Regions from separate parts of the Thioclava sp. IC9 genome, predicted to be linked through region 1. Evidence: riboswitches for the same ligand, from Rfam matches in the RefSeq annotation. Region 1 holds a riboswitch; the other holds the start of a gene.
The links. A riboswitch is a leader RNA that binds a small molecule or an ion and turns the genes downstream of it on or off. The one in region 1 is predicted to bind cobalamin.

Region 1 (7,803 bases):
ACATGGGGCCTGACTTGGCGCAGGGGCGCGCGACAGTCAATCGCTGCTGCGCGCCGCGCCCCTTCGGCTTGGCAAAAAATATCCCCGCCGGAGGCGTCCTTCGGCGCGTGACGCCCGGCGGCCCGCCGGTCTGCCTTGACCAAACGGTCACGAAACCGCGCTAGACTCGCCCCGGGCCCGCCCATGAGGGCTTTTCAAGCCAGCCCCTGCATGATAGCAGGCGCGGGATATTTCGGACCGGCTTTCCGGCCGCGAACACAAGGAAAGGGTCACACATGGCCATCGAACGCACGCTGAGCATCATCAAACCCGACGCGACCAAGCGCAACCTCACTGGCAAGATCAATGCCAAGTTCGAGGAAGCGGGTCTGCGCATCGTCGCGCAAAAGCGCATCCAGCTGACCATGGAACAGGCCGGCAAGTTCTATGAAGTGCACAAAGAGCGCCCCTTCTACGGCGAACTGTGCGAATTCATGGCGTCCGAGCCGGTCGTCGTTCAGGTCCTCGAAGGGGAAGGCGCGATCGCCAAGAACCGCGAAGTGATGGGCGCGACCAACCCGGCGGAAGCCGACGAGGGCACCATCCGCAAGGAATACGCGCTCTCCGTGGGTGAGAACTCGGTGCACGGCTCCGACGCTCCGGAAACCGCTGCGGAAGAAATCTCGTTCTTCTTCTCGGGTCTCGAGATCGTCGGCTGATCTAGCGTTTCGCGATCAGACCAATTTCCGAGAGGGCCGCGTCCAGCCGGGCGCGGCCCTTTTCTTTTGCGGAAGGCGCGGAGCTGTCCTCCGCTGCGATCCGCGCCTTGAGCGCGTCGAATTTCTTGCGGAATGCGGCCTTCTCCGCCCCGCGGCAGTCGTTCCACGGCCGACCCTGCAGCGCCATGTGCAGTGCGTAGTAACCGATGAAATGGGCGGGGTTCCCGGCCTCGATCCAGGCGGCATAGGCGGCGTCCGCTCCGATCTCGCGCAGGTCTTCCGCCGAGGTGATCCCGGCGCGCATGAAACCTTCGGCGGTGGCGGGGCCGATCCCCTTGATGGAGGTGAGAGAGGTGCTCATCGTGCCGGACGGTCCTTCGGGCCGCGCGGCAAGGGCAGCGCGACGGTTTGGCGGATCATCGCAGTCTGAAGCTGGACTTCGCGCCACGCAAGAGCAGCGCGAAGGAGAGATCGAATGGCGGGCGGCGCAAAAACCGGCGATGGATGAAGATGCCGGTTGCGGGGCCTGCCTGCGCCGCTATCATCGCGGCGCGAGAGAGGGCGTCAGATGGACGCCCAATCGTCGAATACGGTGCCGTTCTGTTGGGTCGTATTGCCCGTTTGGCCTTGTTGCTGGCCAGGACGGTTCGTGCCGCCTTGCTGTTGCTGGCCTGATTGATTGCCCGATTGCTGTTGCATGACCTAAGCCTTGTGATGAGTCGCGTTCTAGCGGGGTCTTCCCGTTGCTGCGACAAGTAGCCACAGGCTCTCGCCGAGAAAAGGGTCGGTCAAGCGAAACTGATTTTTGGTCGCATTGGCGTGAGCGACCGTCATGAAACTGTGACGTCGCCGACACGAAAGCGCGGATTTTGGCGCGAGTGCGTCAAGAATTCGGACCTATCGTGGCCGCCTGCGCGGAGCCTTGTTTCAAAGGGCTATCGCGCAGCTCGCGCCGCCGTGCAGATCGGGATGGGTTGCAGGCCGGGCAGGCTGAGCATCGCCTCCAGCGCGGTGTTGTTCTCGACCAGATCGGCGATGGTCTTGCGGTCGAGCGTTCCGTAAAACGCCTCGAGCGCCTCGCTCAGCGCATCGCGGAACAGGCAGGCGTCGCGCAGCGGGCAGGTGTTGGTCTCGGTGTCGAAACATTCCGCGAAAGGCAGGCGGGCCTCGAAGGCGCGCAGCACGTTGCCGACGCCGATCTGTTCGGGTGGGCGCGCAAGTTTCATGCCACCGGCGCGGCCGCGCAGGGTGGTGATGAAATCCTCATGCGCAAGGGTGTTGATCACCTGCGCCAGATGGTTCTCGGACGCATTGCAGGCTTCCGCGATCTCGTGCTTGCGCACGGTGCGGTCCGGATTGACCGCACAGAACATCAGCACACGCATCGCGAGATTGGTTCGAGTGGTCAAACGCATCGTAACTCCTCCAGCTCACGCGGCGGTGATATAGATAAGTTTGCCTCGCAAGTTTGACCTATGTCACATTCATTGGAAATTTTCGCGCCGAGGCGAGATTTTGCCGCGCCGTTGTCACGCGGGCCAATATCGGTTGGGTGAAGCGGGGCTGCCGGGCCGGCGCGGCGGGCGCGCCCATTCGATGAAGTCGCGGCACACGGTGGCGTGAGCGAATGAGAGCTTCGGTCGTCTGCGCCCAGTTCGCGCGGTTGCGGGCGCTGCCCGGCCCGGATCGCCCCAGGCGGGCCCTTGTCGGAGTGCGCGGGTTCGGACACGTCCCTCGTCGCCTTGCGGGGCAACTTGACCTCCTGCGAGGGCTGGCGCAGATTTCGCGGGCGAAAGGGAGGGCGACCATGGCTCTGGAAGATGCGAAAACCCAAGTGGATCAGGCCTTTACGCGCGCAGATGCGCGCGGTCTGAGCTTCGAGAATACCTTCGGTGGCGCGACCAGCTTCCTGCGGCGGCGCTACACGAAAGACCTCGCAGGCGCGCAGATCGCCGTGAACGGCATCCCCTTCGATCAGGCGGTGACCAACCGCCCCGGCACGCGGTTCGGGCCGCGCGCGATCCGCGAAGCCTCGACGCTGCAGGCTTTCGATGCGCCCTATGGCTGGGGCTATGACCCGCTCTCCGAGCTGGCGATCGTCGATTACGGTGACATGCCCTTCGACTATGCCAATGTGCCCGAGGTACCGGGCCGGATCGAGGCGCATCTCGGCGCGATCTTCGGGGCGGGTGTGGTGCCGATCACGCTCGGCGGCGATCACTTCATCACGCTTCCGATCCTGCGCGCGGCAGTCGCCGCGCAAGGCGAGATCGCGCTGATCCAGATCGACGCCCATTCCGACACATGGGCCGATGACGACATGGACCGGATCGACCATGGCACTTTCCTCTACAAGGCGATCAAGTCGGGCGTCGTGCGGGCGGAGAATGTGGTCTCGGTCGGCATCCGCACCGACAATCCCGATACGCTGGGCGTGAACATCGTGGATGCGCCGAGCGTGCATCGCGAAGGGATCGGTCCCACGCTCGAACGCATCCGCGCGGTTGTGGGTGATAGACCCTGCTACCTCACCTTCGACATCGACGGTCTGGACCCGGCCTTCGCGCCCGGCACCGGTACGCCTGTCTGGGGCGGTCTGGCGAGCTGGCAGGCGGCAGAGCTGTTGCGCGGGCTGAAGGGCATCAACCTGATCGGCGGCGACGTGGTCGAGGTCTCTCCGCCCTACGATCCGACCGGGGTGACGGCGATCGCCGGGGCCCATGTCGCGACCGAGCTGATCGCCCTTGCGGGCTGGGCGATGCGGGAGAGGGCGGCATGAAACGGGCCGTGACGATCCTCGCGCTCGGGCTCGCCGTCGTGGTGGCGGCCGACGGGTGGGTGCGCCTCGCCCCGATTGATCCGGCGCGCTTCGATGTCGACGGGCTGGCGAAAGCGCCCGGTGACCACCCGGAGACAGGCGGGTTTCAGGCCGTGCGCGACGTCTCCGATCCGCCGGCGCAGATGGCCGCGCTCGACAAGATCATCCGGGGCACCGCGCGCACCAAGCGCGTCGCGGGCAGCGCCGACGAGGGCTACGCGGCCTATGTGACGCGTTCGGCCGTCTGGGGCTTTCCCGATGTCACCACGCTCTGGGTCGAAGGCGATACGCTGCAGATCCGCGGGCACCTCGTCTACGGGAAATCCGATCTCGGGGTGAATGAGGCGCGGATCAAGGGCTGGCTCGACGAGGTCGGGCTCTAGCGGGCGCGACCCGCCGTGCGCAGGGTATCTTGCGCCGCGTTTTTCCGCCCACCCGCCCCACGCCGTAGGGGCACACAGACCAACTCTGACAGTGCGCTCCCTTGCGAAGACAGGGGGCGAAGCCTAAGTGAGGCCTCATGCAGCCGGAGCCAGCATGACCATCATGTATCGTTATTTTTCCTGGGCCATCGCCGTCACGGTGGCAGGGCTGGTCGGGTCCTTCGCGCTGGGGTTCGCCCAGACCGGAGGGCTTGGCGGCGCGGTCTCTTTCCTGATGATCACTGCCGTGCTGGCCGTGCTGGAAATCTCGCTGAGCTTCGACAACGCCATCGTCAACGCCAACAAGCTGCACCAGATGACGCCGAAATGGCAGCGTCGTTTCCTGACATGGGGCATCCTGATCGCGGTGTTCGGGATGCGTATCCTCTTCCCGCTTCTGATCGTCGTGATCGCCGCCGGCATCGGACCGTGGGATGCGGTTCTTCTGGCTGCGAAACACCCGGCCGAATATGCCGAGATCATCGAGGACGCGCATCTGTCGATCGCGGGCTTCGGTGGCGCCTTCCTGATGATGGTCGCGCTCACCTATTTCATCGACGAGGGCAAGGAGGTCGACTGGATCCGCGCGCTGGAGCGCCGGTTGCGCGCGCTCGCGTCGATCCGAGGTCTGGAGATCGGCTTCGTGCTGGTCGTCGTTCTGCTTTTCACCTGGATTCTGCCGGAGGGGCGCGAGGACGAGTTCCTCTTCGCCTCCATCTGCGGCCTTGCGACCTTTCTCGGCGTCGAGGTGCTCAGCCACGTGCTCGACCGGACGAATATCGCCGCCGAGACGGCCAAGGCGGGCCTCGGCGCGTTTCTCTATCTCGAAGTGCTCGATGCGTCCTTCAGTTTCGACGGGGTGATCGGGGCCTTCGCGCTGACCCAGAACCTGTTCCTGATCGCGATCGGTCTGGGGATCGGTGCGATGTATGTGCGCTCGATGACCCTGATGCTGGTGGAGCGCAACACGCTCAGCGAATTCCGCTATCTCGAGAACGGCGCCTTCTGGTCGATCCTGATCCTCTCCGTCGTCATGTTCGCGCAGACGCTGGTGGAAGTGCCCGAGGTGATCACCGGCCTGATCGGGGCCGGGCTCATCGGTCTCGCGCTGCTATCCTCGATCCGGTTCAACCGGCGCTGCCGGCGCGCCGTGGAAAGCTGAAATATTCTTGACTCAGTGCGGCGCGCGCGGCACAGCAGGGGCACTTCGGTTCCGCGAAAGCGGATGAAAAGGGAACCCGGTGCGATGCGTGCATTCATTCCGGGGCTGCCCCCGCAACTGTGAGCGGCGAGTGACGGCTGACTGAGCCACTGGGGAGACCCGGGAAGGCCAGCCGGAACCAGGACCCGCGAGCCAGGAGACCTGCCGAGGCGCTCATCCTTTCTGCCTGTGCGGGGCGCGCAGCGGAGGCGGTCTTCCGTCAGTGGTGACATTTTTCACCGTCGGCGGAAATTCCAAATTTCCAAAGACTTGCAATGCGAAGTTCACGCGACCGCAGAGTCGCGGCACGAGGGAATTGGATATGATCCGCACCCGTTTGACCGTGGGCCTGATGCTCACCACAGCGCTGGCAGGCCCCGCGCTCGCGCAAGATGCGCAACCTTACCAACTCGATGAGATCGTGATCTATCACGGCGCGCTCGAGCCGCAATCGTCGGACAAGACCGCGCAGGCGGTCACCGTGCTGTCGCGCAAGGAGCTGGAGCGTTCGGGCCAGACCCGTCTCGCCAACCTGATCGCGCAGTCGCCGGGCGTCGGCATCCTGTCGCGCGGGCCGATGGGCGCGCAGACCGGCTTCACCATTCGCGGCGTGTCGCAGAATTACGTGAAGGTCATGGTGGACGGGATCGACGTCTCCGATCCGTCGGCGACGCAGGTGCTGCCCGACCTGGGCCGGTTCAACACGTTCAACTACGACCGGGTCGAGATCATGCGCGGCTCGCAATCGGCGGTCTATGGCGGGCAGGCGGTCGCCGGGGTCATCAACCTCGACACGCCGCGCCCGACCGAGGATGGCGTGAGCCAAAGCGTCAAGCTCGAGCTCGGCTCCTACCACACCGCGAATGCGGCCTATAATTTCGGCTGGAAGAAGGGCGATGACGAACTCGCGATTCAGCTGTCGAAAATTTACACTGCAGGCTTCTCGGCCGCCGACAAGAAGAACGGCAATACCGAGAAGGACGGCTACCGCGCCGACCGTGTCAGCCTGCGCGCGCAGAAGCGCATCTCCGACAATCTGCTGATCGGCTTCAACGGGTTCGCGCAGAACGATCGGGGCGAGTTCGATAACGGCTTCGGCCCGCTGCCCACGGACAGTAACGATTATACCATCCATAAGGAACGTGGCGGGCGGCTCTTCGCGAAATTCGCGACCGGCCCGCTCGATCACGAGCTCGGTCTGACCTATTACACGACCTCGCGCTGGTATCCGGTCTATGACTATGGCTACGAGGGCAAGCGCCGCAAACTCGACTGGAAAGCCTCGACCGATCTCGGGCCGGGGCGGCTGACCTTCGGGGCGGATCGCACGCTGGAAACCTATACAGGCACCTATGTCTCGGGCCACGTCCTCACGGCGGATACGGGTATCTTCGGTGAATATGCTTTCTCGCCGATGGACGGGGTGAACGTGACCGCCTCCGCGCGCCACGACGATCACTCGGATTTCGGCGGCAACACCACGGGTCGTCTGGGCGTGACGTGGCAGGCCGACGCCGCGACGCTCTACCGGGCGTCGATCGGCAATGGCTTCCGCGCGCCGTCGGGTTATGAACTCTATGACGGCTACGTGGGCAATCCCGACCTCAAGCCCGAGAAATCGCTGAGCTACGATCTCGGCGTCGAGCGTGACTTCGGTGCGCATAAGCTGACCGCGACGCTGTTCCATATCGATGTGAAGGACCTGATCGACTACGACGGCACCTACTACCAGACCTCGGGCACCGCGAAGCGGCAGGGGTTGGAGCTGGGGCTGAAAGGGCCGATCACCAGCAAGATCAACTACAGCCTCGGCTACACCTATCTCGACTGGAAGAACCCCGACGGGCTGTCGTCGGGATCGACGTGGAACTCGGCCTTCGGGCGTCATACGTTGACCGCGGGCATCGACGCGCAGGTGACCGACAAGATCACGCTCGCCGCCGATATGCGTGTGGTCACCGATCGTCAGAGCCAGCCCGATTACGGCCTGCTGAACGCGCAGATGACCTACGATCTGGGCAACGAGAAGGAGGCCTATCTGCGCATCGAGAACCTGACCGACACCGATTACCAGCTCTGGCCGGGCTACGGCACCTCGGGTCGCGCCGCCTATGTGGGGCTGCGTGCGCGGTTCTGATCTGAAAGGGGCGGTTTGCGCCGCCCTTTTCGCCGCCTTGGCGGCGACCTCCTCCGCATGGGCGGAAGAGCCTGCGGGAGATGTGCCGCGGCGGGTCGTCTCCATGAACCTCTGCACCGATCAGCTGGCGCTGGCGCTGGCCGATCCGTCGCAGATCGTCTCGGTCAGCCATTTCGCGACCGACCCGTCGATGTCGGTGCACTGGAAACAGGCTGAAGACCTTCCCGTAAACTTCGGGCGCGCCGAGGAAATCTCGATTCTCCATCCCGATCTCGTGCTGGCCGATACCTGGTCGAACCCCGACACGATCCGCATGTTGCGCACACTCGGGATCCGGGTCGAGCAACTGCCGCCCGGCACCTCGCTGCCCGAGATCCGCGGCCGGATCGAGACGATGGGCAAGCTTCTTGGCCATCCCGGTCGCGCGGCGAAGATGCTCGCGGATTTCGATGCGCGGCTGGCGGCGATCCAGACACCCGCGCCGGGGCTGAAAGCTGCGATCATCGGGCCCTCGGGCTATGGCTACG
Region 2 (7,803 bases), 660 kb from region 1:
GGGCTCGATGCCGACCGCTACGACGCGGTGATCAACGAGGTGGGCATCACCGACGCGCGCAAGAAGAAATACGATTTCTCGCAGCCCTATATCGCGTCGAAAGCGGCGCTGATCGTGCGCAAGGACGAGACCGACATCACCGGCTTCGACGATCTGAAAGGCAAGACCGCCGCCCAGACGCTCTCGAGCAATTTCGGCAAGATCGCCTCGGATCACGGTGCCGAACTGATCGGGACGAACGGGTTCGATCAGTCGATCGCGCTTGTCATCCAGAACCGCGCCGATGCGACGGTGAATGACAGCCTGTCCTTCCTCGACTTCAAGAAGAACAAGCCGGACGCCCCCGTGAAGCTGGCCGCGACCATGCCCGATGCGAACTATTCCGGCGTGATCATCGCGAAGGACCAGCCCGACCTGCTGGCTGCGATCAACAAGGCGCTCGACGAGATGAAGGCCGACGGGACCTACCAGAAAATCTCCGAAGAGTATTTCGGGGAAGACGTCTCGAAGTAAGCCGCATGTCGAGCCGCGCGCGCCTTCGGGGTTCGGCCCGGAGGCGCGTGAGGCTTGCAGAAAGGATCCGCTATGGCTGACTGGTTGCCCCTGATGTGGTCATCGCTCGTGCCGCTTTTGCAGGCGACGGTGACCTTCACGATCCCGCTGACGCTCATCACCTTCACGCTGGGCCTTGCGCTCGGGCTGCTCTGCGCGGTGATCCGGCTGTTCGGGCCGCGTCCGCTGGTGTGGATCGTGCGGTTCTATGTCTGGGTGATCCGGGGCACGCCGCTTCTGGTGCAGCTTTTCCTGATCTTCTACGGGCTGCCGAGCCTCGGGATCACGCTCGACGCCTTCGTGGCGGGGCTGATCGGCTTCACGCTGAATGTCGGCGCCTACACGTCGGAAATCCTGCGCGCGGCGCTGTCCTCGGTGTCCAAGGGGCAGTGGGAAGCGTCCTATTCCATCGGCATGAACTGGCGGCAGACGATGACCCGCACCATCGTGCCCCAGGCCTCGCGCGTCGCGGTGCCGCCCTTGTCGAACAGCTTCATCTCGCTGGTGAAGGATACGTCGCTCGCCGCAGCGATCACCGTGCCGGAACTGTTTCAGGCGGCGCAGCGGATCGTCGCGACCACCTATGAACCGCTCGTCCTCTATGTCGAGGCGGCGCTGATCTATCTCGCGCTCTGCTCGGTCCTGTCGGCGCTGCAGGGGCGGCTCGAACGGCGCCTTGGCCAATATGGCGGCTTTCTGGAGGAACGCACATGATCGAGCTGTCGAATATCACCAAGCGGTTCGGCGAGAACGAGGTTCTGTCGGGGATCTCGCTGTCTCTGCCTGAGGGCTCCGTGACCGCGCTGATCGGCCCCTCCGGCGGCGGCAAGAGCACGCTTTTGCGTACCATCAACCTGCTGGAGGTGCCCACGAGCGGCACGCTCGCCATCGGCGACGCGTCCGTCACTCTGAGCGAAGGCGGCAAGCTGTCGCGCGCCCAGATCCAGAGCATTCGGCAACAGACCGGGATGGTGTTCCAGAACTTCCAGCTCTTCCCGCATCGCACTGCGATCGAGAACGTGATGGAGAGCCTCGTGACCGTGCAGAACTGGCCTGCCGCGAAAGCCCGCGAGCGCGCGATGTCGCTCTTGGAGAAGGTCGGAATGGCGCATAAGGCCGATGCCTGGCCCGCGACGCTTTCGGGCGGGCAGCAGCAGCGCATCGCGATTGCCCGCGCGCTCGCCCCGTCGCCGAAAGTTCTGCTCTGTGACGAGCCGACCTCGGCGCTCGATCCGGAACTGGCGGCGGAAGTCGTCGACGTTCTGGCACAGCTGGCCCGCGAGGGTACGACGATGGTGATGGCGACCCACGACCTGCGCCTTGCCTCGCAGATCGCCGAGCGGGTGGTCGTGCTGGAAAGCGGCGGGGTGGTCGAGACCGGCCCGGCGCGGCAGGTCTTCGACGCGCCCGAGCGCGAGCGCACCAAGCGGTTCATCGCCACGCTGAAATCGACCGGCGAGACCGCAGCCCCGGATACTGCCCCGCGCCCCGTTTGAGGCGCGGGCGGCGGCGGGTTCAGAACGCCCAGTCCTCGTCCTCGGTCGCGACCGCCTTGCCGATCACGTAGCTCGATCCCGAGCCCGAGAAGAAGTCGTGGTTTTCGTCCGATCCGGGCGAGAGCGCGGCGAGGATCGCGGGGTTCACGCGCGTCGCCTCTTCGGGGAAGAGCGCCTCGTAGCCGAGGTTCTGCAGCGCCTTGTTGGCGTTGTAATGCAGGAAGTGCTTGACATCCTCCGTCAGGCCCAGACCGTCATAGAGCTGCTCGGTATAGCGGCCCTCGATGTCATAGAGGTCGAACATCAGCGAGAAGGCAAAATCCTTGATCTCGGTGCGCTCGGTCTCGGTCGCCCGCTCCAACGCGCGCTGGAACTTGTAGCCGATGTAGTAACCGTGGATCGCTTCGTCGCGGATGATCAGGCGGATCAGGTCGGCCGTGTTGGTCAGGCGCGCGCGGCTCGACCAGTGCATCGGCAGGTAGAAGCCCGAATAGAACAGGAAGCTTTCCAGAAAGACGCTCGCCACCTTGCGCTTCAACGGGCTCGCCGTCGCGTCGTATTCGTCGAGGATCAGCCGCGACTTGGCCTGCAGATGCGGGTTTTCCTGCGACCAGCGGAACGCCTCGTCGACCTCGGCGGTGTTGCACAGTGTCGAGAAGACCGAGGAATAGCTGCGCGCATGCACGGCCTCCATGAAGGCGATGTTGGACAGCACCGCTTCCTCATGGGGCGTCGCCGCATCCGCCATCAGCGCAGGCGCGCCCACGGTGTTCTGGATCGTGTCCAGCAGCGTCAGCCCGGTGAAGACCCGGATCGTGAGCGTCTGCTCATTCTCGGTCAGTTGCGACCAGCTTTGAATGTCGTTCGACAGCGGCACCTTCTCGGGCAGCCAGAAATTCGACGTGAGCCGGTTCCAGACTTCGAGATCCTTGTCGTCCTGAAGGCGGTTCCAGTTGACGGCACGGGGGACGGGGCGGGGTGTGTGCAGATCTTTCATGGCGGGCCTCACAGGGAACAGGATACGCAGCCCTGCACCTCGGTCCCCTCGAGGGCCGCTTGGCGCAGGCGGATGTAATAGATGGTCTTGATGCCGCGCCGCCATGCATAGATCTGGGCGCGGTTGATGTCGCGGGTCGTGGCCTCGGCCGGGAAGAACAGCGTCAGCGAGAGACCTTGATCGACATGCTCGGTCGCTGCCGCATAGGTGTCGATGATCGCCTCGGGGCCGATCTGATAGGCGTCGCGGTAGAACTCGAGATTGTCGTTCGTCATGTAGGGCGCGGGGTAATAGACCCGGCCGATCTTGCCTTCCTTACGGATCTCGATCTTCGCGGTGATCGGGTGGATCGAGGCGGTCGCGTTGTTGATATAGCTGATCGAGCCGGTGGGCGGCACGGCTTGCAGGTTGCGATTCCACAGGCCGGACTCCATGACCCGGTCGCGCAGGGCGGCCCAGTCGGCGCGGGTGGGCAGGGTGATCCCGAAGCGGTCGAACAGGGCCGTGACGGTGTCGCTCTCAGGCAGCCAGTCGCGGGTGACGTATTTCTCGAAGAAGCTGCCATCGGCATAGGCAGAGGCCTCGAACTCCCTGAAACTCCGGCCATGCTCGGCAGCCAGCCGGTTCGATTCCGCCAGCGCGTGATAGGCCACGGCGGCGAAATAGACGGAGGTGAATTCGATCCCCTCGGGGCTGCCATAATGGATGCGCTCGCGGGCGAGGAAGCCGTGCAGGTTCATCTGACCCAGACCGATCGCGTGACTTTCCTCGTTGCCCTTGCGGATTGAGGGGACGGCGTTGATCGCACTCATCTCCGACACCGCCGAGAGCGCGCGGATCGCGGACCCAACGCTCGCGCCCAGATCGCCGCTATCCATCACCTTGGCGATGTTGAGCGAACCCAGATTGCACGAGATATCCGTGCCCATCCGCGCATAGCCCAGATCCTCGTCGAACTCGGAAGGCTCGGCCACCTGCAGAATCTCCGAACACAGGTTCGACATGGTGATCCGTCCCGCGATCGGGTTGGCGCGGTTCACCGTGTCTTCGAACATGATGTAGGGATAGCCGCTTTCGAACTGGATCTCGGCCAGCGTCTGGAAGAAGGCGCGGGCGTTGATCTTGCGTTTGCGGATCCGCGCGTCATCGACCATCTCGTGATATTTCTCGGTGACGGAAATCTCCGAGAAGGCGCAGCCATAGACCCGCTCCACGTCATGGGGCGAGAAGAGATACATCTCCTCGTTCTTCTTCGCGAGCTCGAAGGTGATGTCGGGGATCACCACGCCGAGGCTCAGCGTCTTGATCCGGATTTTCTCGTCCGCATTCTCGCGCTTGGTGTCGAGGAAGCGCAGGATGTCGGGGTGATGGGCGTGCAGATAAACCGCGCCCGCGCCCTGACGCGCGCCCAGCTGGTTGGCATAGCTGAAGCTGTCTTCGAGCAGCTTCATCACCGGGATCACGCCCGAGGATTGGTTCTCGATCCCTTTGATCGGCGCGCCATATTCGCGGATATTGGTCAGCATCAGGGCCACGCCGCCGCCGCGTTTCGACAGTTGCAGCGCCGAGTTGATGCCGCGCCCGATGCTTTCCATGTTGTCTTCCAGCCGCAGCAGGAAGCAGGAGACGAACTCGCCCCGCGCCTTCTTGCCCGCGTTGAGGAAGGTCGGCGTCGCGGGCTGGAAGCGTCCTGCCAGCATCTCCTCCATGAGGCGCATCGCCAGCGCCTCGTCGCCGCGCGCGAGCGTCAGTGCCACCATCACGACGCGGTCCTCGTAGCGTTCCAGATACCGCTGCCCGTCGCGGGTCTTCAACGTGTAGGAGGTGTAATATTTGAACGCGCCGAGGAAGGTCGGAAAACGGAATTTTGCCGCGAAAGCCGCCTCCCAGATCGCGCGCTGGAAGTTGCGCGAATACTGATCGAGCACGGCGGCGTCGTAATAGCTTTCCTCCACCAGATAGCCGAGCTTCTCGTCCAGCGAATGGAAGAACACCGTGTTCTGGTTCACATGGCGCAGGAAATATTGCCGCGCCGCCATCCGGTCGGCCTCGAAGCGGATATTGCCCTCCGCGTCATAGAGGTTGAGCATTGCGTTGAGCGCGTGGTGATCAAGCCCCGCGAATTCCGAGGCCGTGGCCCCGCTCGGTTTCACGTCGCTGTCGAGCATTCCAGCCTCCAGAAATTGTCGAGACCCGCGCGCACGCGGTCGATGTCAGTGTCGGTCCCCGCCAGTTCGAACCGGTAGAGCACGGGGATGTTGCATTTGCGCGCCAGCAGATCGCCCGCGCAGGCGAAGAGCGCGCCGAAATTGCGATTGCCGCTGGCGATGACGCCGCGCAGGCCCGCGCGGCGGGCGGGATCGTTGAGAAAGGCGATGACCGGTTTCGCGACCGCGCCGCGCCCCTTGCCGTCGGCGTAGCTTGGGCAGATCAGGACGTAGGGGCAGGGCGGGTACGGCATCGCCGCCTCCGCCGAGAGGGGCAGACGCAGCGCGGGCAGACCCAGCCGCTCCACGAAGCGCTGCGTGTTCCCGGAGGCCGAGGAGTAATAGATCAGCCTTGCCTGTCCCATCGCGGCTAGGCCTCAGACCAGACGGTTGATCATGTCGGGGCGAAAGCCTGCCCAGTGCTCCTCGTTGGCGATCACCACCGGGGCCTGCCGGTAACCCAAGTCCTGCACCATCTCCATCGCGGCGGCATCCTTGGTGAGGTCGATCACGTTGTAGTCGATCCCCTTGGCATCGAGCGCACGGGTCGTGGCGGTGCATTGCACGCAGGCCGGTTTCGAATAGACGGTGATGGTCATGTGTCCTGTCCCTTTGTTGGCTGTCGGCAGCGCGGGACAAGGCTCGTGGGCAGGGTGCCGCAGCACATAGCCACGCGCCCGGGCCCTCCGCCGCGGTCGTCGTCTATCTGCTCTGGCAGGTCTCCTGGCTCGCGGCTCGAACGCCTCCCGGTCCGTCTTCCCGGCGCATTGCACCAGTGACATTCGGACATCAGGCTCGCCGCTTACAGTTGCGGGGGCAGCGCCGGAATCTCACCGGCTTCCCTCTTCGCCTGCGGAGTGACTCGCAGGAACCAAAGCAACATCATATTGAGATGCATGGTGTATCGGTGTCAATATATAGATTACCCTGCCGCGCGAAACTCTCGCGCGACAGGAGCGTGTCTTGCCTCAGGCCCCGTCGCCGAGCGCCCGGATATGCGCCGGGAGGCGGTCGTTCTGGCCATACATGAAGTGGTTCTCCATGCGCTCCGAGAAGCGGCTGGCCTCGGTCTCGCGGCCCACGGCCTCGGCCATCTCGCGGATATGCATCGGGCTCGCCCCGCAGCACACGCCGAGGTAATTCACCCCGATCGCCTGCGCCTCACGCGCAAAGGCGCCGATCTCGTAGCGGTTGCAGGCCAGCGGATCGAGCGCGGTCGGAAAGGTCCGGCCATGCGGCGAGGGGCAGGTGCAGCCGTTGTGATCGGAGAGGTTGAAGAAGGTGGGCTCCTCCTTCGTGGTCCGGTAGGGCACGGGCAGGGCGCCGACATGGCAGCTCACCGCCGCGCGCACCTTGCGCAGCCACGGCATCATCGTCTGCGGCCCGCGGAAGCAGTTCAGCCCGACGACATCGGCGCCCGCCTGTTCGAGTTGCTGGCAGGTCTCGACGATGCCGACCCCGTCCATCATCTCATTGGCCGCCATCGGCGCCAGCGTCAGCACCACCGGCAGCCCCGACGCCTTCGCGGCCTCGAGCGCGCATAGCGCCTCGCCCGCGTAGTAGAAGGTCTCGCCGATGAGGATATCCGCGCCTTCCTCGACCGCCCAGCCGACCATCTCGTCGAACATCGCGCGCACCTCGGCCTGCCGCGCCGGATCGGCCGGGTCCCAGATATTCGTGTTCGAGATATTGCCCGCCATCAGGTTGCCGGTCTTGGCATCGGCGACCTCGCGGGCGATCTTCAGCGCTGCGCGGTTGAGCGGCTCCAGCAGGTCTTCCTTGCCGATCACGCGCATCTTCTCGCGGTGGCCGTTATAGGTGAAGGCCTCGACGATATCGCTGCCGGCGCGCTGGAAATCGACATGCAGATTGCGCAGCGCCTGCGGGTATTCGAGCGCCACCTCGGGCACGAATTCCCCGGCGGTCAGATAGCCGCGCCGTTCCAGTTCGAACAGAAAGCCCTCGGCGCAGATTACCGGGCGCGCGTCGAGCAGGCGGGTCAGTTTGTTGTCATTCATGGAGAGATCCTCTCAGTTCATCCATGACCATCGTTTGATGAAGCCGAGCCTCACAGGAGACGGAGTGCCGTTCCCTGCTGCAATGGTCCTCGGCCGGGCCGCTGAATGCGACCGCAAGACGAAGAACGGGTTAGAGGCCGCGCCGGGCGCGTGCCCCGCCGCGCCGCACCGGCGGGGGCATCTCGATCGGCAGGGCGAAGGGCTGCGGGGTCAGCGACTCCAGCAGGAGTTCGCAGAACACCTCCACCGCGGGCGAGATCAGGGAATGCGGATAGGCCTGCATATGGGCGACAATCGCCGCCTTCGCATAGGGCATGTCGCCCGGCAGCGTGCCAAGCCATTCCATGTAGCCAAGCGTGCCCAGCTCACGCGCCCGCAGCGGCGAGATCGGTCCTATATCGAGTTGTAAGAGTGAAAGCGTTCGTTCCAAAAGCATCGCGCCCTCCGCGCAAAAGGGCGGGATTGGTCGCGGCACGGCGATATGCGAGGTCCGATCTGGTCCATCTCTCGTCTCTCCGTCCCAGGGCACCCCG

Region 2: linked by a shared signal. The riboswitch ahead of nrdH (glutaredoxin-like protein NrdH) and the one ahead of B6V76_RS00830 (TonB-dependent receptor) in region 1 are both predicted to bind cobalamin.

What each region holds. Positions count from the first base shown of each region.
Region 1 is NZ_NBNX01000001.1:189,183-196,985, forward strand. It holds gene B6V76_RS00795 (ABC-F family ATP-binding cassette domain-containing protein) at 1-4, opposite strand, end outside; gene ndk (nucleoside-diphosphate kinase) at 276-698, shown strand; gene B6V76_RS00805 (TfoX/Sxy family DNA transformation protein) at 700-1,059, opposite strand; gene B6V76_RS00810 (Rrf2 family transcriptional regulator) at 1,634-2,113, opposite strand; gene speB (agmatinase) at 2,506-3,477, shown strand; gene B6V76_RS00820 (DUF1499 domain-containing protein) at 3,474-3,899, shown strand; gene B6V76_RS00825 (DUF475 domain-containing protein) at 4,054-5,100, shown strand; cobalamin riboswitch at 5,130-5,324, shown strand; gene B6V76_RS00830 (TonB-dependent receptor) at 5,462-7,276, shown strand; gene B6V76_RS00835 (ABC transporter substrate-binding protein) at 7,380-7,803, shown strand, end outside.
Region 2 is NZ_NBNX01000001.1:849,419-857,221, reverse strand. It holds gene B6V76_RS03920 (amino acid ABC transporter substrate-binding protein) at 1-513, shown strand, start outside; gene B6V76_RS03915 (amino acid ABC transporter permease) at 586-1,266, shown strand; gene B6V76_RS03910 (amino acid ABC transporter ATP-binding protein) at 1,263-2,048, shown strand; gene nrdF (class 1b ribonucleoside-diphosphate reductase subunit beta) at 2,068-3,045, opposite strand; gene nrdE (class 1b ribonucleoside-diphosphate reductase subunit alpha) at 3,054-5,225, opposite strand; gene nrdI (class Ib ribonucleoside-diphosphate reductase assembly flavoprotein NrdI) at 5,195-5,617, opposite strand; gene nrdH (glutaredoxin-like protein NrdH) at 5,630-5,851, opposite strand; cobalamin riboswitch at 5,948-6,143, opposite strand; gene B6V76_RS03885 (homocysteine S-methyltransferase family protein) at 6,221-7,270, opposite strand; gene B6V76_RS03880 (hypothetical protein) at 7,401-7,706, opposite strand.